2 regions of the Pseudomonas sp. P5_109 genome follow, and region 2 is predicted to be linked to the other one. Evidence: predicted binding sites of a transcription regulator. Region 2 holds the regulator's gene; the other holds the start of a gene.

Region 1 (11,771 bases), 2.5 Mb from region 2:
GTGGAGACACCCCCCCATGCAAACCGACACAACTCGCGAGAACCCGCAGGGCACCTTGCCGCAGGCCGCTGATTCGAATTCGGATCTGTCCGCCACCGCGCCTGGCCAACTGCGCGTGATCAAGCGTAACGGCACTGTCGTTCCCTACACCGATGACAAAATCACCGTCGCCATCACCAAAGCGTTTCTCGCAGTTGAAGGCGGCACCGCTGCTGCCTCGTCGCGAATCCACGACACTGTTGCCCGCCTGACCGAACAGGTCACCGCGACCTTCAAGCGTCGCATGCCATCGGGCGGCACCATCCACATCGAAGAAATCCAGGACCAGGTCGAACTGGCCCTGATGCGCGCCGGCGAGCAGAAAGTGGCTCGCGACTACGTGATCTACCGTGACGGTCGTTCGAAAGAACGTGCCGCCCACGCGCCGGCCGAGGAAGCGGTCAACGCTCACCCGTCGATCCGCATCACCCGTGCCGACGGCACCTTTGCTCCTCTGGACATGGGTCGCCTGAACACCATCGTCACCGAAGCGTGCGAAGGCCTGGAAGAAGTCGACGGCGACCTGATCCAGCGCGAAACCCTGAAGAACCTGTACGACGGCGTAGCCCTGAACGACGTCAACACCGCCCTGGTGATGACCGCCCGTACCCTGGTTGAACGCGAGCCGAACTACTCGTTCGTGACCGCGCGCCTGCTGATGGACACCTTGCGTGCCGAAGGCCTGGGCTTCCTCGAAGTGGCCGAGAGCGCCACTCACCACGAGATGGTCGACCTGTACGCCAAGGCACTGCCGGCCTACATCGCCAAAGGTATCGAGTTCGAACTGCTGAACCCAGTGCTGGCCTCCTTCGACCTGGAAAAACTGGGCAAGGCGATCAACCACGAGCGCGACCAGCAATTCACCTACCTGGGCCTGCAGACCCTGTACGACCGTTACTTCATCCACAAGGACGGTATCCGCTTCGAACTGCCGCAGATCTTCTTCATGCGCGTGGCCATGGGCCTGGCGATCGAAGAGAAGAACAAAGAAGATCGCGCGATCGAGTTCTACAACCTGCTGTCGTCCTTCGACTACATGGCTTCGACTCCGACCCTGTTCAACGCCGGTACCCTGCGTCCACAGCTGTCGAGCTGCTACCTGACCACCGTGCCGGATGACCTGTCGGGCATCTACCACGCGATCCACGACAACGCCATGCTGTCGAAATTTGCTGGCGGCCTGGGCAACGACTGGACTCCGGTTCGTGCGCTGGGTTCGTACATCAAGGGCACCAACGGCAAGTCCCAGGGCGTCGTACCGTTCCTGAAAGTAGTGAACGACACCGCCGTTGCCGTTAACCAGGGTGGCAAGCGCAAAGGCGCTGTCTGTGCCTACCTGGAAACCTGGCACATGGACATCGAAGAGTTCATCGAGCTGCGCAAGAACACCGGTGATGACCGTCGTCGTACCCACGACATGAACACCGCCAACTGGATCCCTGACCTGTTCATGAAGCGCGTCTTCGATGACGGCAAGTGGACCCTGTTCTCGCCGTCCGAAGTACCGGACCTGCACGACCTGACCGGCAAGGCCTTCGAAGAGCGCTACGAGTACTACGAAGCCCTGACCGAGTACCCGGGCAAGGTCAAGCTGTTCAAGACCATCCAGGCCAAAGACCTGTGGCGCAAGATGCTGTCCATGCTGTTCGAAACCGGCCACCCATGGCTGACCTTCAAGGACCCGTGCAACCTGCGCAGCCCGCAGCAGCACGTGGGCGTGGTCCACAGCTCGAACCTGTGCACCGAGATCACCTTGAACACCAACAAGGACGAGATCGCCGTTTGCAACCTGGGCTCGATCAACCTGCCGAACCACATCGTCAACGGCAAGCTGGACACCGCCAAGCTGCAACGCACCGTGAACACCGCCGTGCGCATGCTCGACAACGTGATCGACATCAACTACTACTCGGTGCCGCAAGCGAAGAACTCCAACTTCAAGCACCGTCCGGTCGGCCTGGGCATCATGGGCTTCCAGGACGCGCTGTACCTGCAGCACATCCCTTACGGTTCCGACGCTGCCGTCGAGTTCGCCGACAAGTCGATGGAAGCGGTCAGCTACTACGCGATCCAGGCTTCCTGCGACCTGGCCGATGAGCGTGGCGCCTATGACACCTTCCAGGGTTCGCTGTGGTCCAAGGGCATCCTGCCGCTGGATTCGCAACAGATCCTGATAGAGGCCCGTGGCCAGAAGTACATCGATGTCGACCTGAACGAATCCCTGGACTGGGCACCGGTTCGCGCCCGTGTACAGAAAGGCATCCGTAACTCGAACATCATGGCCATCGCACCGACCGCGACCATCGCCAACATCACCGGCGTCTCGCAGTCGATCGAACCGACCTACCAGAACCTCTATGTGAAATCGAACCTGTCGGGCGAATTCACCGTGATCAACCCGTACCTGGTTCGCGACCTCAAGGCTCGCGGTCTGTGGGACTCGGTCATGATCAACGACCTGAAGTACTACGACGGTTCGGTGCAGCAGATCGAGCGCATCCCGCAAGAACTCAAAGAGCTCTACGCGACCGCCTTCGAAGTGGACACCAAGTGGATCGTCGACGCCGCCAGCCGTCGCCAGAAGTGGATCGACCAGGCCCAGTCGCTGAACCTGTACATCGCCGGCGCCTCGGGCAAGAAGCTGGACGTGACCTACCGCATGGCCTGGTACCGTGGCCTGAAAACCACTTACTACCTCCGTGCCCTGGCCGCGACCAGCACCGAGAAGTCGACCATCAACACCGGCAAGCTGAACGCTGTTTCCAGCGGCGGCAACCACGGTGAAGATTCGGTCCTGGCAGCACCTGCCGGCCCTGCTCCAGTGCCGAAGGCTTGCGCCATCGACGAACCGGATTGCGAAGCTTGCCAGTAAGCTGAGCCTGTAGGAGCGAGCTTGCTCGCGATGGTCTTGAGGCCGCCGCGTGTTTTCAGACAACACGCGTTATCGTTGACGACCATCGCGAGCAAGCTCGCTCCTACACCTACAGGTTTCACGAGCACAAAAAAGCCCCTCTCTCGAGGGGCTTTTTTGTGCAGCACTTTCCAGCATCAAGCCATCTGGATGATGGTCTGCATGATGGTGCTCTGGGTGGAGATGGTCTTGGCGTTCGCCTGGTAGTTGCTCTGCGCCTTGATCAGGTCGACCAGTTCGTTGGTCAGGTTGACGTTGGACTCTTCCAGGGAGTTGGAAACGATCGAACCCAGGGTGCCAGTCTGCGGCGCATCGTAGCCCGGGATGCCCGATGTGTAGGTCTCTTTCCAACTGGTGCCGCCTACCGGCTGCAGGCCTTGCTCGTTGGTGAAGCTGGCCAGGGAGATCTGGCCGATGGGCTTGGTCTGGTTGTTGCTGAAGTTGGCCAGCAACACACCGCTGCCGTCGATGGTCAGGTTGGTGATCTGGCCAGTGGCATAACCGTTCTGCGATGGAATCGAACGCGCGGTGTCGGCGTTGAACTGGGTGGTGCTGGCCATGGCGATGGTCACGCCAGCCGGGTCGGCTGACGCGCCGTTGGCCGTCCAGACGCCATTGGTGACACTGCCTGGGGTCCAGTTGGTGATCTTCAGGTCACTGCTGATCACCGAAGTCGGTGGTGTGGTCGGCGGCGTCACCGGTGTGCTGACCGAAGTCAGTTTGCCGGCGGAATCGAACGTCATGGTCGAAGGAACCGGAGCGGTAACGGTTGGATCACTGCCATCGGGGTTGCGACCATCGATCAGCGTGTAGGTGTCCCAAGTATTCGGACCAGTCTTGACCATGTATTGATCCATGGGGTGCTGGTTACCCTGAGTATCGAAGACCGGGGTGCTGAACGACTTGGTAAAGGTCTCGGTCTTGGACGGATCGAACTTGTTCGCCGCAACTGTCTGGTCGATCACCGGCGCCGTGGAGTTCAGGTTGATGATCGATGACACGCTGCTGGTGGACTTCGGCGCCAGGTTGGAGGTGTCGATCCGCAGGTCGGTCAGCACGCCGTTGACGATCTTGCCGTTGGCATCTACACCGTAGCCTTGCAGGCGGGCAGTGCCGTCGCTGTTGGTGACGTAGCCGTCCTTGTCGGTCTTGAACGTACCGGCACGGGTGTAGGTCAGCGAACCGTTGTTGCTCATGACGAAGAAGCCGCTACCCTGGATACCCATGTCGAGCACGTTGCCGGTGTTGCTCACGTCACCCTGGGTGAACTGCTGGGAAACGTTGGCCAGGCGCACGCCGTTGCCGACGGTCTTGCTGCCGGTGCCCAGGCGGGTCGCCGAGTACACGTCTTCGAATTCTGCACGGGACGATTTGAAACCGGTGGTCGCGACGTTGGCGATGTTGTTGCCGGTAACGTCCAGTTGTTTGTTGGCTGCAAAGAGACCGCTAAGGCCGATATTGAAAGACATCATCCACTCCTTTATGCCGGGTTAGTCGGCTTTACATACCAATGGTTTGTACTTTGGACAGGGCAACGCTGCCCAGCCCGGCCAGATTGAGCATCAACTCACCGCCGGTCTGGCTGATGGTCACGCTGTTGACGGTCGCGGGCAGGTTGGTGATCAACGCGACGGACTTGCCATCGATCGTGCTCGTGGCGCCGAAGGTGTAGGTACCGGCAGGTACCGTCTCACCCGCATCGTTCTTGCCGTCCCAGATGAAGCTGGCGTTGCCGGCCTTCTGCGAACCGAGGTCGATGGTGCGCACGGTCTTGCCGGTCGAGTCGGTGATCTTCAAGGTGGCGGACGCCACCGAAGACGGAACCACCACCGTGCCGCTGAGGCTCTTGGTGGTATCGACCACGGCCTTGTCGCCCGGCGCGATGACCGAACGGCCCACCAGCGACGACGCCTGCAAGGCCTGGGACGAGTTGTAGTTGCTGGCCAGGCCGCTCACGGTATCGTTGAGCGTGGTGATGCCTTCCAGGCTGCTGAACTGCGCCAACTGGGCCACGAACGCGCCGTTGTCCTGGGGCTCCAGCGGGTTCTGGTTTTTCAGCTGGGTCACCAGCAATTGCAGGAACGCATCCTTGCCCAGCGCCTTGTTGCCCGAAGCGCTACCGGCTGCCGACGCGAGGCCGTCAGTCGTGGTGTTGGTCTTGATCGAGGAGTTGGCCAGGATGTCGTTGAGGCTCAAACCGCTGGTGGAATCGCTAACACTCATGTGAGTCGCCCCTTATCACTGACCGAGGGTCAGGACCTTCTGCATCATGGTTTTGGCGGTGTTCATCATTTCGGCGTTGGTCTGGAAGGAACGGCTCGCGGAAATCATGTCGGCCATTTCTTCAACCACGTTGACGTTCGGGTAGTAGACGTAGCCCTTGGCATCGGCTGCCGGATGATTCGGCTCGTAGCGTGCCTCGAGGTTGCTCTGGTCTTCGACCACGCCCAGTACCTGCACGCCTTGGCCGGCGGCATCCTGGCTCTGGAACAGCGAGTCGCTGCCGCCGCTCTGGCCGCCCTGGAACATGGTGGCGAATACCGGGTGACGCGCGCGGTAGGTCTGGTCGATGCTCGACGAAACCGTCTCGGCGTTGGCGATGTTCGAAGCGACGGTGTTCAAACGCGTGGTCTGCGCACTCATGCCGCTACCGGCAATGTTGAAAACACTGGATAGAGACATGGCTTACTCTCCGCGCAGGGCTGATACCAGCCCTTTGAATTTGCTGTTGAGCAGGGTGAAGCTGGCCTGGAAGCCGATCGCGTTCTCCGCGTAGTTCGACTGCTCCAGCTGAGCGTCCACGGTGTTCTGGTCGATCGACGGTTGCATTGGCGTGCGATACAGCAACGACTCGTCGCCATTGCCCAGGCCTTCAGCTTCGATATGACGGCTGTTGGTCATGTTCAAGGCGAAAGTGCCGCTCTTGGTTTTCTCGTTCTGCTCGGCGAGCACTTTCGAAAAGTCCAGATCCCGAGCCTTGTAGTTCGGGGTATCGGCGTTGGCGATGTTGTTGGCCAGGACTTCGGCACGCTGGGCGCGGAAGCCCAGGGCTTGTTCGTGGATACCGAGCGCTTTATCGAAGCTGATGCTCATGTCGGGAAACCTTCGGGTGACCTGATTTTTCGTAGGATCAACTTAGCAAGCCCCATGCCAATTCAAAAAAGCCCGGAAACCGGGGCTTTGCCGGCCATGGCAACGCGGCAATGCCAGAAAAGCGGCAACGGTTTTCCGCCGCCTGCCGCTTTTCTGCCGCTTGGTACGATCAAAAGAACACCGTGTCACCTTGTAGGAGCCGGCTTGCTGGCGATGAACGATGACACAGTCTGCCTGGATGACCGCGGCGCCTGGATCGCCAGCAAGCCGGCTCCTACAAGGGCACGCGGTGTAAGTTGGAAATTATCGGCCACAAAAAAAGGAGCCCCAAAGGGCTAATGCCAGTCAGTTAAGCTGACTGGCATTTTTATTTTTGATCGGATACTTCGGGGATTTGAGCCTGATGGCCCGGGGGTAAATGCGCTCCGCCCGTCGATGAGGCAGTACATACTGCGGGGCTGAGGCATGCAGCTCGGCCAGGTACTTGGGGATGTTCCCGGAGCGGTCGGCCGAGACGCTGTTGATAAACCCGAGGATCGCCCAGGTGCAGGCGGTAAAACTCATTTCACATGGGTAAATGCCGGGGCAGTGGCGACTCATTTCCACCATTTGATAGCGCAACAAGTTGTAGCCCAACAACACTCCCCATAATTCCTGCTCGATCATCTCGGGCGTTTTGCTGCGCAACGTATAGCTGCTGTTGAGCAGCGTCTGTTTCATTTCCCGAAAGCCTAATTCGATCTCCCATCGCTGACTGTACAGATCAACGATTTCGTCGGACGGGAAGCGCAGCGGGTCGGCCATTGAGGTCAGGATCTGACATACCTTGCCTTTGACGGTTTTGCTCAGGAGTCGCGCGGTCAGACGCTCCGGCAGCCCCGGCCATTGCTTGCGAGCCTGCGGCGAAGTGCTTAACGAAACCACCGCATCCTGGCGACCCAGACGCTGAACCACTTCGTACTGCGCACCTTTGCGCAATGGCATCAGCCAATGGCGCTCGGAGCCGGCCTGCTGCCACTGGTGCAGCAAACCCAAGGAATAAAAGCCGCGATCGAACAGCGTCAACGAGTGATCGGGCGTGGTTTCGATCAGTTGTTCTGCCAGCTTCATTTCGTTGCTGCGATAGCCGTCAAACGCGCTGCCGATCAGCAAGTGACTGGTCAACTCCATTTGGCAGACCATGCGCACCTGAGGGAAACCAGTGTCGCCATGCTGGTTACTGGCCGAGTCGTAATGCGCACGGTTTTCGGGGGTATCGGGTGTTCGCCAGACGACACCGTCGACGCCCAGTAAGCGCAAACCGGCCCAAGTTGGATGAGCGGCTGCTTCATGCCAACTTTTCTGAGTCAGATCGAAGACCTGTCGTACAGCTTCGCTGCCTAATCGCTGACGGGCCTGGACTACGGCGCTGGGCGCTACCAGCGGACGCTGTCCCGGCAGCATGATGTTCATGCGGCTGACCACATCCCAGGCCGACATACGTCGAAAGAACGCCATGGAGATCACGCACCAAAGCATCATTTCCAGCGGCAAACGCCGCTTGCGCAGGGTAGCTACACCGGCCTGCTCAAGTGCCTGTTCGACCAAAGAAGGGTCGAGTAAGGAATCCAATCCCTCGATGGTGTTGGGAGTGGAGGCGATGTTGTGGGTCAGTTCCAGTGCCCGAGCGAGACGCATAAAAAAATCCGATGCCAGTACAGGCATCGGATTTTGATTTCTTGCGGCCAAAGGTCAAGCGAGAAGGCTTAACTGATCGGCATTACCCCAAAGGGCTCCCGTTTTTTGACAACACCAACAAATCACTTCGCCTGGTAAATGATCCCCGGGCTGCACTGGACCATCTGGTAATGATCCGGCAAACCGTTCAGCGCTTCGGAAGCACCGAGGAACAGGTAACCGCCCGGCTTCAACGTACTGTGGATGCGCAACAGGATGTCCTTCTTCACCTCGGCGGAGAAGTAGATCAATACGTTGCGGCAGAACACGATGTCGAACTTGCCCAGGGCTGCGTAGCTGTCCAGCAGGTTGAACGAGCGGAACTCCACCCGGCTCTTGATCGGCGCCTTGATCGCCCAGCGTCCCGGTCCTTTCGGATCGAAATAACGCTGCAGGCGCTCGGGCGACAGGCCGCGGCCGATGGCCAGGCTGTCGTACTCGCCGGTCTTGCAGTTGTTCAGCATGGTGCCGGACAGATCGGTGGCAACGATCTGCACGCCCATCCTCAACTGCCCCATGTTGACCCGCTCGAACTCGTCGATGGACATCGACAGCGAATACGGTTCCTGGCCCGACGAGCATGCCGCCGACCAGATGCGCAGGCGCTGGCCGGGACTGGCCTTGATCGCTTCGGGCAGTACCTTGTTCTTCAAGACTTCAAACGGGTAGGTATCACGAAACCACAGGGTTTCGTTGGTGGTCATGGCATCCACCACCTGCTCGCGCAAACCGCTGCGCGGCTGGGTCTGCATGCGCTGAACCAGCTCACCCAAAGACTTGATGCCTTGCTGTTCCATCAGTTTGTTGAGACGGCTGGAGACCAGGTATTGCTTGTTTTCACCGAGCAAAATGCCACAGGCTTTTTCCAGGAATACCCGGAACTGTTCGAAATCCAAATTACCCGTAGACAATGATGCCGCCTCTTAAATCGTGTTGACTGCCAGGGGCGCGGGCCCCTAGCTGATATCTGCTGCTTTGATCCGGTCGACTACCCGGGATGCCAGGTCATCAGGACGGAATTTGGCCAGGAAGTCATCGGCACCGACCTTCTTGACCATCGCCTGATTGAAAACCCCCGACAACGAAGTATGCAGGATGATATGAAGCTTTTGCATGCGCGGGTCGTTGCGGATTTCCGCCGTCAGGGTATACCCGTCCATCTCCGGCATCTCGATGTCGGAGATCATCATCAGGAACTCTTCTTCCGGCTTCTTGCCCTCGTCGACCAGTTTGCGCAGGTAGTCCAGCGCTTGCCGACCGTCGTTCAACGCCACCACTTCGACGCCGACCGTTTGCAGGCAACGCGTGACCTGCTTGCGCGCCACCGACGAGTCGTCGACCGTCAGCACGCGCAACGACAGCGCCTTGTGCTGGGTTTCGACATCCACCACGCCGACGGAAATCGCTTCCGGCGTCGGCGCCACTTCCGCCAACACTTTTTCGACGTCGATGATTTCGACCAACTGATTGTCGACCCGCGTCACCGCCGTCAGGTAGTGATCGCGTCCGGTGCCCTTGGGTGGCGGATGGATCTCCTCCCAGTTCATGTTGACGATGCGTTCCACCGAGCGGACCAGGAAACCCTGGGTCTTGGTGTTGTACTCCGTGATGATCACGAAGGGGTTGTTCTTGTCCTTCAAAGCACCGGAGCCGGTCGCCATCGCCAGATCAAGGATCGGAATGGTCGCCCCCCGGATGTTCGCCACGCCGCACACGACAGGACTGGACTTGGGCATCAGCGTCAGTTTGGGGCATTGCAGCACCTCCCGAACCTTGAAGACGTTGATCCCGTATAGCTGCTGGCCGTCGAGACGGAACAACAACAGCTCAAGGCGATTCTGCCCCACCAGTTGCGTGCGCTGGTTTACCGAATCCATTACACCAGCCATGCCCAGACTCCTACACCAACGCCAAGTGTTGTTGCGACGCACCTTCATCACTGAACGGCACGGCGCTTGCTTTTTTAATCGTTATGAACACAGAACCGACATTTTTTCGACGCCTGATCACACCCTATCGCAAATTACTCGGCGTGCTGGCGGCTGTTTGCCTGTTCAACGTTGGCAGCCCTGCCCTTGCTGACGCGGTTACCTTGCCTGACATGCTTATCGGCGTCACTCAGGGCTTTCTTGAATTCACCGTAGAAGACTATCTGGCTACCAGTCAAACGGAAGGTCGCTACGAGATCGAGGTCAAGCAGCTTGATCCGCGCATGCACATGCCGATGTGCGACAAGGAATTGACAGCAACGCTGGAGAGTCCCAAGCCACTGGGACGGGTCACGGTCAAGGTGCGCTGCGAGGGCGCCTCCCCCTGGACCGTGTTCGTACCCGCTCAAGTCCGCCTGTTTCGCGATGTCGTGAGCACCGCCCGGCCACTGCGCCGCGCCGCCATTGTCGAGCCTGGCGACGTGGTGCTGCGCGAGCGCGATATCAGCCTGATCAGCCAGGGCTACCTGACCTCCCTCGACCAGGCGATCGGGCAGCGACTGACCCGACCAATGGTCGCCGACCAGGTAATTACCCTGGTGCATATCGAACAGGCCGAGGTTATCCGCAAGGGTGATCAGGTGGTGATTACTGCCCGCAGCGGTACGCTCAGCGTGCGAATGCCAGGCGAAGCCCTGTCAAACGGCAGCCTGAGCGAACAGATACGGGTGAAAAACCTCAACTCCCAACGGGTCATCAAGGCGCAGGTCATGGCGCCAGGGCAGGTGGAAGTGTCCATGTAAGGCTCTCTGCTCATCAGAATGTGGCGCTTGCCGCGGCTGTTCCCTAGACTGTGCTCCATGCAGGGCAAGCGCTGACGCGCGCGAGGTTCATTGATAAATGAGCCTAAAGTTTTCCAGGGAATGGCCGAAACCATGGCAAGCGTCCAAATTCCCAGAGGTTTTTTATCATGGTCATCGATTTCAGCCGATTGAACAGCTCCTCGTCCCTTACGGGCAGTACACGTACCAGCGCCAGCAAGGAAAGCGCCGAAACCGGCAAATCCGCGCCGCTGGAGTCCGCGGCCGAACAGGCCGGTACCGTCAAAAGCGGGGAATCGGTACATCTCAGCAATGAGGCTCAGCAGTTGCAGAAGGTCACCGACAAGCTGCGCGATCAGCCCGCCGTCGACAACGCCCGCGTGGCCGAGTTGAAAGCAGCGATTGCCGATGGCAGCTATAAAGTCGACAGCAACCGCGTAGCCAGCAAACTGCTCAACTTCGAAGCCCAGCGCTAGGCCACCGCCGGCGCCAGGCTTTTGGACGCTTAAAACCCAAGGCCAGCCATGCACGACACTAATCTACTGCAACTGATCACCGACGACTTTGCTCCAGCGCAACACTTGCTGGAATTACTGCGCACCGAATCCCTCGCCTTGCATGGCCGCGACCTGCCATTGCTCGAGGACATCCTGGCGCAGAAACAGGCATTGATCGTCCTGCTCGAACAGCATGGCCGCAAGCGCAGTGAAATTCTCGCCAGCCTCAACCTGCCGACCAACCGCGGCGGTCTTGAGCAATTGGCCGGCCAGTCGAGCATTGGCGACCAGTTGCTGGCGCAAAGTGACGTGCTGACCGATCTCCTGGCCCAGTGCCAGGCCATCAACGCCAACAACGGTCAATCGATCCTCACTCAGCAGGCCGCTACGGCCACCCAGCTGAAAATCCTCAATGGCGGTGAAACCCCGGCGCTTTACGATGCCAGCGGAACATTCTCCAAGCTTGCTAAGCCGAGGCCGCTCAGTCAGGCTTAGGCCGCTCGATGAGCCCGCTCTATCCAAGACGCGAAAGATGCTGGCAAAATGCTGGCCAGTCGTAGTCAAATTTTGTCTGGAGATTGATTAACCGTGTCCAATGCCTTATCCGTGGATGATTCGCCGCAGCCACCCAAGGTGCTCTCCACGCCCTTGGAAATCTCCAGCAACCTGCGCCAGCTGCTCGAAAGCCATGACCCGCTGATCATCACGTTCCACGAGCGCAGCCAGCGCTTCCAGAGTTATCTGGTGGACCTGGACCGTGACAGCA
Region 2 (11,771 bases):
CGCCTGAGCATCGCGGATGAAACACAGCAGTAACGACAAACCGACACTGCTGGACTTGGTCACCGCCGAGCAATCGACCACCAGCGCCGCGGCCTTGCTGGCCTTGATCAGCGCCTTGCCCTGCTCGCGCAGGCCAGGGCCGGTACGGTAATCCAGCACGCCGCTGAGTCGCAGCTCGCCCGCTTCGTCCATCCGGACTGCCGACTCACTCATTGGGCTGACTGCCCTGGTTTCTGGTCAGTGGCTTCCTTGGCCTTGGCGACTTCCCCGGCCCAACCATTGATGGTCTTGTCCAGGTCGTTGCCATTGCGCTGCATGGCGTCAGCGAACTGATCGCGGAACAGCTTGCCAATGTTGATGCCATTGATGATGACGTTACGCAGCTTCCACTCGCCATTGATCTTTTCAAGCGTGTACGACACTGGATAGATCGCGCCGCTGCTACCCTTGACGACCATGCCAACGCTGGTACGGTCGCCCGACTCGTCTTTGGCCGGCTCAACCGTGATGCCCTGGTTGTTGTACTCCAGCAAGGCATTGCCATAGAACTGGAACAGACCCTTCTTGAAGTTTTCCTCAAAGGTCTTCATTTGCGCAGGCGTGGCTTTGCGCGAGTACTTGACGGTCATGATGCTCTTGGAAATACCTTCGGCGTCCACGACAGGACCGACGATGGTGTTCAGTGCCGTATAGAAGTCCTGCGGGTCCTGCTTGTACTTCTCTTTGTTTGCAGCCAGGTCCGCGAGCATACGATTGGTTGTGTCCTGCACCAGATCGTGCGCCGAGGGCGCCGCTACGGCATGGGACACCAGCGGCAGTGCCGCGAGCAGTACCAACAGGCCACGTCGCAAGGTAGAGATCATTTATACGCTCCTCATTTGGCGTCTTTGCTAACGGTATTGAGCAGGAATTTACCGATCAGGTCCTCGAGCACCAGCGATGACTGCGTGTCATGGATGGTTCCACCATCCTTGAGCAGGGCGTCTTCCCCGCCCACACTGATACCGATGTACTTCTCGCCCAACAGGCCAGCGGTCAGGATAGATGCAGTTGAGTCCGCCGGCAGATTATCGATGCGTTTTTCCAGCTGCATGGTCACCCGACCGGTAAAACTGTCGCGATCCAGATCGATAGCCGTGACCTTGCCGATGGTCACACCGGCCATGGTCACCTTTGCTCTGACAGTCAAACCGGCGATATTGTCAAAGTAGGCGTAAAGTTTATAGGTGTCGGTGCTCGGGCTCGGGGACAGGCCACTGACCCGCAACGCCAACAAGAGCAAAGCCAGGATGCCAGCCAGCAAGAAAAGGCCGACACCGATTTCCAGGGTGCGGTTTTGCATCAGAAATCTCCAAACATCAAGGCGGTCAGAATAAAGTCCAGGCCGAGTACTGCCAACGAGGCATATACAACGGTCTTGGTGGTGGCACGACTGATCCCCTCGGAAGTGGGTTCGCAGTCATAGCCCTGGAATACGGCGATCCAGGTCACGACAAAGGCAAATACGATACTTTTGATGATCCCGTTGAGCACATCCTCGGAGAACGTCACGCTGTTCTGCATGTTCGACCAGTAGGAACCTTCATAGACCCCCAGCCAGTCGACAGCTACCCACGAGCCGCCCCAGATACCCACCACGCTGAAAATCATCGCCAGCACCGGCAAGGAAATGAAACCGGCCCACAAGCGTGGCGCGATGATGTACTTGAGCGGGTCGACCCCGATCATCTCCAGGCTGGACAACTGCTCGGTGGACTTCATGTTGCCGATTTCGGCGGTCAACGCCGAACCTGCGCGCCCGGCGAACAGCAAGGCGGTCACCACCGGCCCCAGCTCACGCAGCAGTGTCAGCGCAACCATCTGCCCGACAGCCTGCTCCGAACCATAGCTGGAAAGAATGTTGAAGCCCTGCAGCGCCAGCACCATGCCGATGAACACCCCGGAGACCACGATGATCACCAGGGACATCACGCCCACCGAATGCAACTGCTTGACCAGCAGCCCGAAGCCGCCACCGATACCGCCCCGACCGAGCAAGGCATGGAACAGGAACAGGGCCGAACGCCCGAACACCGCCAGCACATCGATGCCGGCCTGGCCGAAGCGGCGCACGCGTTCTATCAATGAAATTCTGCGCATCAGCGCTTCCCCAGAAGATCTGCGCGGTAATCCGTCGCTGGAAAGTGGTACGGAACCGGGCCATCGGGTTCACCCGTCATGAACTGCCGAATGCGCGGTTCATCCGAGTTCATCAGCTCGTCCGGGGTCCCCTGCCCCAACACCTGGCCATCGCCCACCACATAAATGTAATCGGCAATGCTCGCGGTCTCGGCCAGATCGTGGGACACCACGATGCTGGTGATGCCCAGCGCATCGTTGAGCAAACGAATCAGGCGCACCAGGACGCCCATGGCGATGGGGTCCTGGCCGACAAAGGGCTCGTCGTACATGAGGATCTGTGGATCGAGAGCAATCGCCCGGGCCAGCGCAACTCGGCGCTTCATGCCGCCGGAAAGCTCGTCGGGCATCAGATCGATGGCACCGCGCAAACCCACGGCCTGCAGCTTGAGCAGGACGATGTCGCGGATCATTTCTTCCGGCAGTTGCGTGTGAACCCGCAGCGGAAAAGCGACGTTCTCGAAGACATCGAGGTCGGTAAACAGTGCGCCGCTCTGAAACAGCACGCCCATATGCTTGCGCGCATCGAACAGGTCACTGCGCGACAGCTTTGGCAGGTTCTGGCCGTTGACCCAGACTTCGCCCTTGGTGGGGCGCAATTGGGCGCCCATCAAACGCAAAAGCGTGGTCTTGCCGCACCCGGAAGGCCCCATGATGCCGGTGACCTTGCCACGCGGGATACGGATATCGACATTATTGAAAATGCTGCGCGCACCGCGCTTGAAGGACAGTCCCTTCAGCTCGACCGCGTAGGCGTTATCGGCACTCATCTAAACTCCTTGCGATGCAGCCTCTCACTCGGACGCCTGGCTTTCTGACGAAAGCACATACCTCCCGGGCAGGCCGAACTGGCGGCGAACTATATCACTGCAAAGGCTGCGCGCCCAAGGCCAAAGCCGAGTCATGTGCAACTGCATAACCGGTTAAAAGCCCCATTTAGAAGGTTTCGGGTAACAAGGAGTGACAATGCGCGACGAACTTGCGTGAGGGATTCGATCATAACCGCTATAATCGCCGCCTTTTCATCAGGCTATACGATTTCTGACATGAGCCAATCCAGCGACCTGATTCAATCTGCACAACGCACCATCCGCCTCGAGGTAGAAGCCGTACAAGGCCTGCTACCCCAAATCGACGCAGATTTCGTACGCGCTTGCGAGATGATTCTGGCCAGCAAAGGCCGCGTGGTCGTGGTCGGCATGGGCAAGTCGGGGCACATCGGCAACAAGATTGCCGCCACCCTGGCCAGCACCGGCACCACGGCCTTTTTTGTGCACCCGGCTGAAGCCAGCCACGGTGACATGGGCATGATTACCCGCGACGACATCATTCTGGCGCTCTCGAACTCCGGTTCCACCAATGAAATCGTGACCCTGCTGCCACTGATCAAGCGCCTGGGCATTCAGCTGATCAGCATGACCGGCAACCCTGGCTCGCCGCTGGCCAAGGCCGCCGAGGTCAACCTCAATGTTCACGTCGAGCACGAAGCCTGCCCGCTGAACCTGGCACCGACCTCGTCGACCACCGCCGCACTGGTCATGGGCGACGCCCTGGCAGTCGCGCTGCTGGAAGCCCGTGGCTTTACCGCCGAAGACTTCGCCTTTTCCCATCCAGGCGGCGCCCTGGGTCGACGCCTGCTACTGAAAGTGGAAAATGTCATGCACGCAGGCCAGGAACTGCCGCAGGTCCAGCGCGGCACCCTGCTCAAGGATGCCCTGATGGAAATGACCCGCAAGGGCCTGGGCATGACCGTCATTCTGGAAGCCGACGGCAAACTGGCCGGAATCTTCACTGACGGTGATTTGCGCCGCACACTGGACCGCAGCATCGATATCCACAGCGCCATCATCGACCAGGTCATGACGGCCCATGGCAAGACCGCACGCGCCGAGATGCTCGCCGCCGAAGCGCTGAAAATCATGGAAGACCATAAAATCAGCGCATTGGTCGTGGTCGACAGCGAAGACCGCCCGGTCGGCGCCCTGAACATGCACGACTTGCTGCGTGCAGGAGTAATGTAATGAGTGCGGACCTGCTGCAACGCGGCAAACAGATCAAGCTGGCGGTGTTCGATGTCGATGGCGTGTTGACCGATGGCCGCCTGTACTTCCTCGAAGACGGCAGCGAATTCAAGACGTTCAACACCCTCGATGGCCAGGGCATCAAGATGCTGATGGCCGCCGGCGTGCAGACCGCCATCATCAGTGGCCGCAAGACCCCGGTGGTCGAGCGGCGCGCCAAAAACCTCGGCATCCCGCATCTGTATCAGGGGCGCGAAGACAAACTGGTGGTGCTCGACGAGCTGTTGGCGCAACTCAACCTGAGCTACGAACAGGTGGCCTACCTCGGCGACGACCTTCCGGACCTGCCGGTGATTCGCCGCGTCGGCCTGGGCATGGCGGTGGCCAATGCCGCCAGTTTCGTGCGTGAACACGCTCACGGCATCACCCTCGCCCGTGGCGGCGAAGGTGCCGCTCGCGAATTCTGCGAATTGATCCTGCGCGCCCAGGACCGCCTCGACGCGGCCAATGCGGCGTACCTGTGAGCCCACTATGCTGAGCAAAAAATTTCGCAACACCCTGATGTTCACTTGCATCGCGGCTATATTTGCCGCGGCTGGCTACTGGAACATCAGCCCGGAACGTTTTCTCGACAAGCCGTTAACGCCGGTCGATGAAAGCATGATCGACTATTACGCCATCAACGCCCACAGCGTGCAGTACCTGCCGGACGGCAAGCTGCAATATGACCTGGTGTCCGACAAGGTCGAGCATCTGAAAGCGACCGAGGTGACACTGCTGACCAACCCTGACCTGAACGTGTTCCGCGGCACTGAATTCCCGTGGCACGTCCAGAGCTTGCGCGGTGAGGTCAACCCCGACGGCACCCAGGTCGAACTGATCGATGACGTACGCATCACGCGCTTCGACGAGAAAAACCGCAAGACCCTGATCACCAGCACCCGCATGACCGTGTTCCCGCAGCAGCAATATGCGCAGACAGAGCAAGACGTTAGAATCGACGGCGCTGGCGGTGTATCGACTGGCAAGGGAATGAAAGCGTATTTGAAAGAAAGCAGGATACACCTGCTATCGAACGTAAGAGGACAGTATGAGGCTCGTTAAAACCCTCCCGATTTTGCTCAGTCTGGGCGCAGCACTGGGAAGCGTGAGCGCCTGGGCTCTGCCGGAAGATCAACAGCAGCCTATCCGCATTCAGGCCGACGATGCCCAACTGGACGACAAGCAAGGTATTGCAACCTATAAGGGTGACGTGATCATCACCCAAGGCTCAATGAAGGTGACCGGCAACACCGTCACCATCACCCGCACGCCGACCGGTGACATCGATGTAGTGACCTCGGTAGGCAACCTGGCGTACTTCGAGCAACTGCAAACCGCTGGCGATCCCAAACCCGTCCAGGGCTGGGGCGTGACCATCCAGTATCACGCGGCACAAAACCGGGTCGTGCTGATTGACAAGGCAAAAGTTGTCGACAAGGACAACAACGTCACCCAGGGCGAGAAAATCGTCTACGACACAGTCAAGAAGCTGGCCAGCGCCGGGCGTGCCACCGGCAGCAAGGTGACCGAGTCGCGTCCGCGCATCGACATGGTGATCCAGCCGAAGAAGAAAACCGACGAGAAAAAGGCCCAGTAATGGCAACTCTGAAAGCTCAGCATCTGGCCAAGAGCTACAAGAGCCGCCAGGTCGTGCGTGATGTCAGCCTGTCCATCGACAGCGGTCAGATCGTCGGCCTGCTTGGCCCTAACGGCGCCGGCAAGACCACCTGCTTCTACATGATCGTCGGCCTGGTGCAGGCCGATCAGGGCCGCGTCCTGATCGATGACCTGGACGTCAGCCACCAGCCGATGCACGGCCGTGCAAAAGCCGGCATTGGCTACCTGCCGCAAGAAGCATCGATCTTCCGCAAACTGTCGGTGGCCGACAACATCATGGCCATCCTCGAGACCCGCAAGGAACTCGACAAGGCCGGTCGGCGCAAAGAGCTGGAAAGCCTGCTGCAGGAATTCCACATCAGCCACATCCGCGACAACCTCGGCATGAGCCTGTCCGGTGGTGAGCGCCGTCGCGTGGAAATCGCCCGCGCCCTGGCCACCAACCCGAAATTCATCCTCCTCGACGAACCCTTCGCCGGCGTGGACCCGATTTCGGTCGGAGACATCAAGCAGATCATTCACCACCTCAAGGCCAAAGGCATTGGCGTGCTGATCACGGACCACAACGTTCGTGAAACCCTGGATATCTGTGAAACCGCCTATATCGTCAATGACGGTCAACTGATCGCCGAAGGCGATGCCGAGACCATCCTGGCCAACCAACTGGTCAAGGAAGTGTACCTGGGCCATGAGTTCCGCCTGTAAACGCTGAGTCGTGCCCAGGCAGTCGCCTGGGCACGTGATCCGCGATACGCCAGCGTTTCATGCGAACAAGCGTGTTCAGCCCTCAAAAAGGGCAGCGCGGCAACACAATTTAATAGTTTTTTATTGTTACAGCGGTCTAGGCAAACCCTTCAGTTTCGGGCATATAATTTGCTTAAGTTTGGCGCCCCGGCGCCCTGTAGTGGATGGCGCATGTGCGCCGGCGAATAAGGTGTTAAGCCCCTGCCATGAAACCATCGCTAGTCTTGAGAATGGGCCAGCAGCTGACGATGACACCGCAGCTGCAACAGGCCATCCGCCTGCTCCAATTGTCGACCCTGGACCTGCAACAGGAAATCCAGGAGGCCCTGGAGTCCAATCCGATGCTCGAACGCCAGGAAGAAGGCGACGACTTCGACAATTCCGACCCCATGGCCGACAACGCCGAACAAAAACCCAACACCGACATCCAGGAACCCTCCTACCAGGAAACCGCCCCGACGGTTGACAGCCTCGATGAGGGTGACTGGAACGAGCGCATCCCCAACGAACTCCCCGTCGACACCGCGTGGGAAGACGTTTACCAGACCAGCGCCAGCAGCCTGCCCAGCAATGACGATGACGAGTGGGACTTCACCACCCGCACCTCTGCCGGTGAAAGCCTGCAAAGCCACTTGCTGTGGCAACTGAACCTGGCACCGATGTCCGACACCGATCGCCTGATCGCCGTGACCCTGATCGACTGCATCAACAATCAGGGCTACCTGGACGAAACCCTCGAGGAAATCCTCGAAGCCTTCGACCCGGAACTGGACATCGAACTGGACGAAATCGAAGCCGTCCTGCACCGCATCCAGCAATTCGAGCCCGCCGGCATCGGCGCCCGCAACCTGGGCGAATGCCTGCTGCTGCAATTGCGCCAGCTACCCGCCAAGACCCCTTGGCTGGCCGAGGCCAAGCGCCTGGTCACCGATTACATCGACCTGCTTGGCAGCCGCGACTACAGCCAGTTGATGCGCCGCATGAAGCTCAAGGAAGACGAGCTGCGCCAGGTCATCGAGCTGGTCCAGAGCCTCAACCCGCGCCCGGGCTCGCAGATCGAGTCCACCGAAGCCGAGTACGTCGTTCCTGACGTTATCGTGCGCAAGGACAACGAGCGCTGGCTGGTGGAGCTGAATCAGGAGTCGGTGCCACGGCTGCGGGTCAACGCCCAGTATGCCGGTTTCGTGCGCCGCGCCGACACCAGCGCCGACAACACCTTCATGCGCAATCAGTTGCAGGAGGCCCGCTGGTTCATCAAGAGCCTGCAAAGCCGCAATGAAACCCTGATGAAGGTTGCCACCCAGATCGTCGAGCATCAGCGCGGATTCCTCGAATATGGCGACGAAGCCATGAAGCCGCTGGTCCTGCATGACATCGCCGAAGCGGTCGGCATGCATGAGTCGACGATTTCACGGGTGACCACCCAGAAGTTCATGCACACCCCCCGGGGAATATATGAACTGAAATACTTTTTCTCCAGCCATGTCAGCACCTCCGAAGGCGGCGAATGCTCGTCCACGGCGATCCGCGCGATCATCAAAAAACTGGTTGCCGCGGAAAATCAGAAAAAGCCGTTGAGTGACAGCAAGATCGCTGGTTTACTGGAGGCACAAGGCATTCAGGTGGCTCGCCGCACCGTCGCCAAGTACCGCGAATCTTTGGGGATCGCGCCTTCGAGCGAACGTAAGCGGTTGATGTAGGGCCACGCCACAGCGTTCCAGTGGTAGATCATCTGATCTACCGCTTTATGCACTGGCAACGAAGGAGAAGCTGTATGCAAGTCAACATCAGTGGACACCAACTGGAAGTGACCGAACCTCTTCGCACCTACATCGGCGAAAAACTCGAACGATTGGAGCGACATTTCGACAAGATCACTAACGTACAGGTCACGATGACCGTCGAAAAGCTGAAGCAGAAAATCGAAGCCACGCTGCATATTCCCGGGAATGAAGTGGTCGCAAACGCGGAACATACTGATATGTACGCGGCGATCGACGCACTCACCGACAAGCTGGATAAACAACTCAAAAAGCATAAGGAAAAGACCCAGAGCCTCCTTCAGGGCGCAACCGGTCGTTAACACTCCCAACCCATGATCCGACTTGAAAGTATCCTGACCCCCGGCCGTTCCCTGGTGAACGTGCCGGGTGGCAGTAAAAAGAAAGCCCTCGAACAAATTGCCAATCTGATCGCCCGCGAAGTGCCGGCTCTGGAGATGCAAGATGTCTTCGAGGCTCTGATTGCCCGTGAAAAACTCGGTTCCACCGGTTTTGGCAACGGCATCGCTATTCCACATTGCCGTCTCAAGGGTTGTGTTTCGCCCATCAGTGCACTGATGCACCTGGACGCCCCTATCGATTTCGACGCCATCGACGGCGCACCGGTTGACCTGCTGTTCGTACTGCTGGTCCCGGAAGCCGCCACCGATGCGCACCTTGAGCTGCTGCGACAGATCGCCAGCATGCTCGACCGCAAGGAAGTTCGCGAAAAACTGCGTAGTGCTACAAGCAACGAAGCCCTGTATCAGGTTGTCCTGGACGAGCAAAACGGTCAGTAATCATGCGCTTGATCATCGTCAGTGGCCGTTCCGGCTCAGGTAAAAGTACCGCCCTCAACGTTCTTGAGGACAACGGCTACTACTGCATCGACAATCTGCCTGCCGGCCTGCTCCCGGAACTGGCCGAACGAGCGTTGATTCATACCGAGCTATTGCAGCCGTTGGTCGCCGTTTCCATTGACGCCCGCAACCTGCCCAGCCACCTGTCACGCTTCCCCGACCTGCTCGAGGAAGTCCGCAGCCGCCACATCCAGTGCGATGTCCTGTATCTGGACGCCGACGAAGAAACCCTGCTCAAGCGCTTCTCGGAAACCCGCCGACGTCACCCCCTGACCAACGCCAACCGCTCGCTGGCCGAAGCCATCAGCGTCGAGAGCGCCCTGCTCGGGCCGATTGCCGACCTCGCCGATCTCAAGATCAACACCACCAGCCTGAACCTGTACCAACTGCGCGACGCCATCAAGCTGCGCCTGTTGAATCAGCCAGAACCCGGCACTGCGTTCCTGGTGGAGTCCTTCGGGTTCAAGCGTGGGATGCCGGTGGACGCCGACCTGGTGTTCGATGTGCGCTGCCTGCCCAACCCTTACTGGAAGCCGGAATTGCGCGAGCAGTCCGGGCTCGATCTACCGGTTGCCGAGTATCTGGCGGCACAGCCGGATGTCGAAGAGATGTTCCAGGACATTTCCACATACCTGCTAAAGTGGCTGCCTCGTTTTGCCGCCAGCAACCGCGCCTACGTCACCATTGCCATTGGCTGCACTGGCGGACATCACCGCTCCGTCTATCTGACCGAGCGTCTGGGACAGGTGCTGCAAAAATCACTGAAGAACGTCCAGGTTCGCCACCGCGACCTCAGCTAAAGGATTCACACCGCGATGCCTGCTCTGGAAATCGAAATCATCAACAAGCTGGGCCTGCATGCCCGCGCTTCTGCAAAATTCGTTGGGGTAGCGGGTCAGTTCCCATGCCAGATCCGCGCCGGTCGCACGCCGGAATCGATGGTCGATGGCAAAAGCATCATGGCGATGATGATGCTGGCCGCCGGCAAAGGCACCACGATCCACTTGAGCACAGAAGGCGAGCAGGAACAGGAAGCGCTGAATGCGCTGGTGGCGTTGATCAACAACTTCTTTGACGAAGGCGAGTAATCCCGCCGAGGGAGCTTTTGTGGCGAGGGGGCTTGCCCCCGTTGGGTCGCGAAGCGGCCCCAAACCGGGTCATCGCAATGCACCAGATACACCGCGTTTGCTGATTTTTACGACTGCTGCGCAGCCGAACGGGGCGATGCGGCGTTCCGACAAGCCCCCTCGCCACAAGAGCCCCTCCCCACAAAGCAACACCACAAATCACGCCAGCGCCGTATCCATCACCATCATCAAACAAAACCCCATCAGCAACCCAAGGCTGGCAAGCTTGTCGTGACCATTGCGACGCGACTCGGGAATCACTTCGTGAGTCACCACCAGCAACATCGCCCCCGCCGCCAGCGCCAGGCCCAAAGGCAGCAGCAACTCTGCCAGACTCACCAGCCAGGCGCACAATAGCGCGAACACCGGTTCGACCAACCCTGATGCGGCACCGATCAGGAACGCCTTGACCCGGGACATCCCTGCCCCAGCCAGCACCAACGCGATCACCAATCCTTCCGGCACATCCTGCAGGGCAATACCCATCGCCAGGCTGTCGGCATCAGCCATGCCGCCACCGGCGGAAACGCCGACCGCCATGCCTTCGGGGATGTTGTGGGCAATGATCGCAAACACAAACAGCCAGATGCGCGGAGGAATGACCGGCCGCTCCAGGGTACCGACCAGCATTTCCGGGCTGGCACCGGAGACCTTCCGGTCCACAAGGAACAACCCGAACGCGCCGAGCATGATGCCGAAGCTGATCAGCCCGCTGGACGCCCAGGGTGACAAGCCAAGCCCTTCGGCGGCAGCAATGCCCGGAACGATCAACGAAAATGCCGTTGCCGCAAGCATCACGCCAGCGCCAAAACCCAGCAAAGTGTCGCTGAGCATCTGCGGCATGCGCCGAATCACCAATACCGGTACCGCACCGAGCGCGGTACCCAGGGCGCAGATCGCACCGCCCTGCAATGCACGCAGCAACTTCGGCTCAAGGTCGAGCCATGCCAGACCATGGGCAACCAATAGGCTCATTCCCGCCAGCAGTAACAGCGATCCAAACGCGTAACGAAACATCCGCCCACTTCCGATCGCCAGTGTTTCAGTGCCCATAGCCCAGCCTTGGATTGTTTTTACAGATGACTTAAACCAGTGTGGCCTGATAGCGCGCAGCGACTTCCGGCCAATTGATCACGTTGTAGAACGCGCTGATGTATTCCGGACGACGGTTCTGATAGCGCAGGTAATAGGCGTGCTCCCAGACGTCGAGGCCCAGAATCGGTGTATTGCCGTTCATTAACGGGCTGTCCTGGTTTCCGCTGCTTTCCACCAGCAGGGTCTTTTGCGGGGTCACGCTCAGCCAGGCCCAGCCACTGCCAAAGCGGGTCAGTGCAGCCTTGGTGAACGCTTCCTTGAAGCTGTCGAGACCACCCAATTGCTCATCGATAGCCTTGGCCAGCGCCCCTTCGGGTTTGCCACCGC

What was found. Region 2 encodes sigma-54, which starts transcription at its own class of promoters, with help from an activator protein. Its sites were predicted from a motif close to ANTGGCATNNANNTTGCTNT; they were not measured.
Region 1: the regulator sigma-54 is predicted to act here: its motif matches at 6,086-6,105, upstream of flgB (flagellar basal body rod protein FlgB).

The regions. Positions count from the first base shown of each region.
Region 1 is NZ_CP125380.1:5,431,871-5,443,641, forward strand. Features, by position in the region: gene QMK54_RS24040 (ribonucleoside-diphosphate reductase subunit alpha) at 17-2,911, shown strand; gene flgE (flagellar hook protein FlgE) at 3,088-4,419, opposite strand; gene flgD (flagellar hook assembly protein FlgD) at 4,451-5,173, opposite strand; gene flgC (flagellar basal body rod protein FlgC) at 5,189-5,632, opposite strand; gene flgB (flagellar basal body rod protein FlgB) at 5,636-6,043, opposite strand; gene QMK54_RS24065 (IS4 family transposase) at 6,389-7,720, opposite strand; gene cheR (protein-glutamate O-methyltransferase CheR) at 7,843-8,670, opposite strand; gene QMK54_RS24075 (chemotaxis protein CheV) at 8,716-9,648, opposite strand; gene flgA (flagellar basal body P-ring formation chaperone FlgA) at 9,732-10,490, shown strand; gene flgM (flagellar biosynthesis anti-sigma factor FlgM) at 10,658-10,984, shown strand; gene QMK54_RS24090 (flagella synthesis protein FlgN) at 11,033-11,500, shown strand; gene QMK54_RS24095 (flagellar brake protein) at 11,594-11,771, shown strand, end outside.
Region 2 is NZ_CP125380.1:986,631-998,401, reverse strand. Features, by position in the region: gene QMK54_RS04280 (lipid asymmetry maintenance protein MlaB) at 1-213, opposite strand, end outside; gene QMK54_RS04275 (phospholipid-binding protein MlaC) at 210-863, opposite strand; gene mlaD (outer membrane lipid asymmetry maintenance protein MlaD) at 875-1,342, opposite strand; gene mlaE (lipid asymmetry maintenance ABC transporter permease subunit MlaE) at 1,342-2,139, opposite strand; gene QMK54_RS04260 (ATP-binding cassette domain-containing protein) at 2,139-2,948, opposite strand; gene QMK54_RS04255 (KpsF/GutQ family sugar-phosphate isomerase) at 3,225-4,199, shown strand; gene QMK54_RS04250 (KdsC family phosphatase) at 4,199-4,723, shown strand; gene lptC (LPS export ABC transporter periplasmic protein LptC) at 4,731-5,303, shown strand; gene lptA (lipopolysaccharide transport periplasmic protein LptA) at 5,290-5,838, shown strand; gene lptB (LPS export ABC transporter ATP-binding protein) at 5,838-6,563, shown strand; gene QMK54_RS04230 (RNA polymerase factor sigma-54) at 6,809-8,302, shown strand; gene hpf (ribosome hibernation-promoting factor, HPF/YfiA family) at 8,377-8,685, shown strand; gene ptsN (PTS IIA-like nitrogen regulatory protein PtsN) at 8,698-9,162, shown strand; gene rapZ (RNase adapter RapZ) at 9,165-10,022, shown strand; gene QMK54_RS04210 (HPr family phosphocarrier protein) at 10,038-10,310, shown strand; gene QMK54_RS04205 (ZIP family metal transporter) at 10,509-11,402, opposite strand; gene QMK54_RS04200 (superoxide dismutase) at 11,434-11,771, opposite strand, start outside.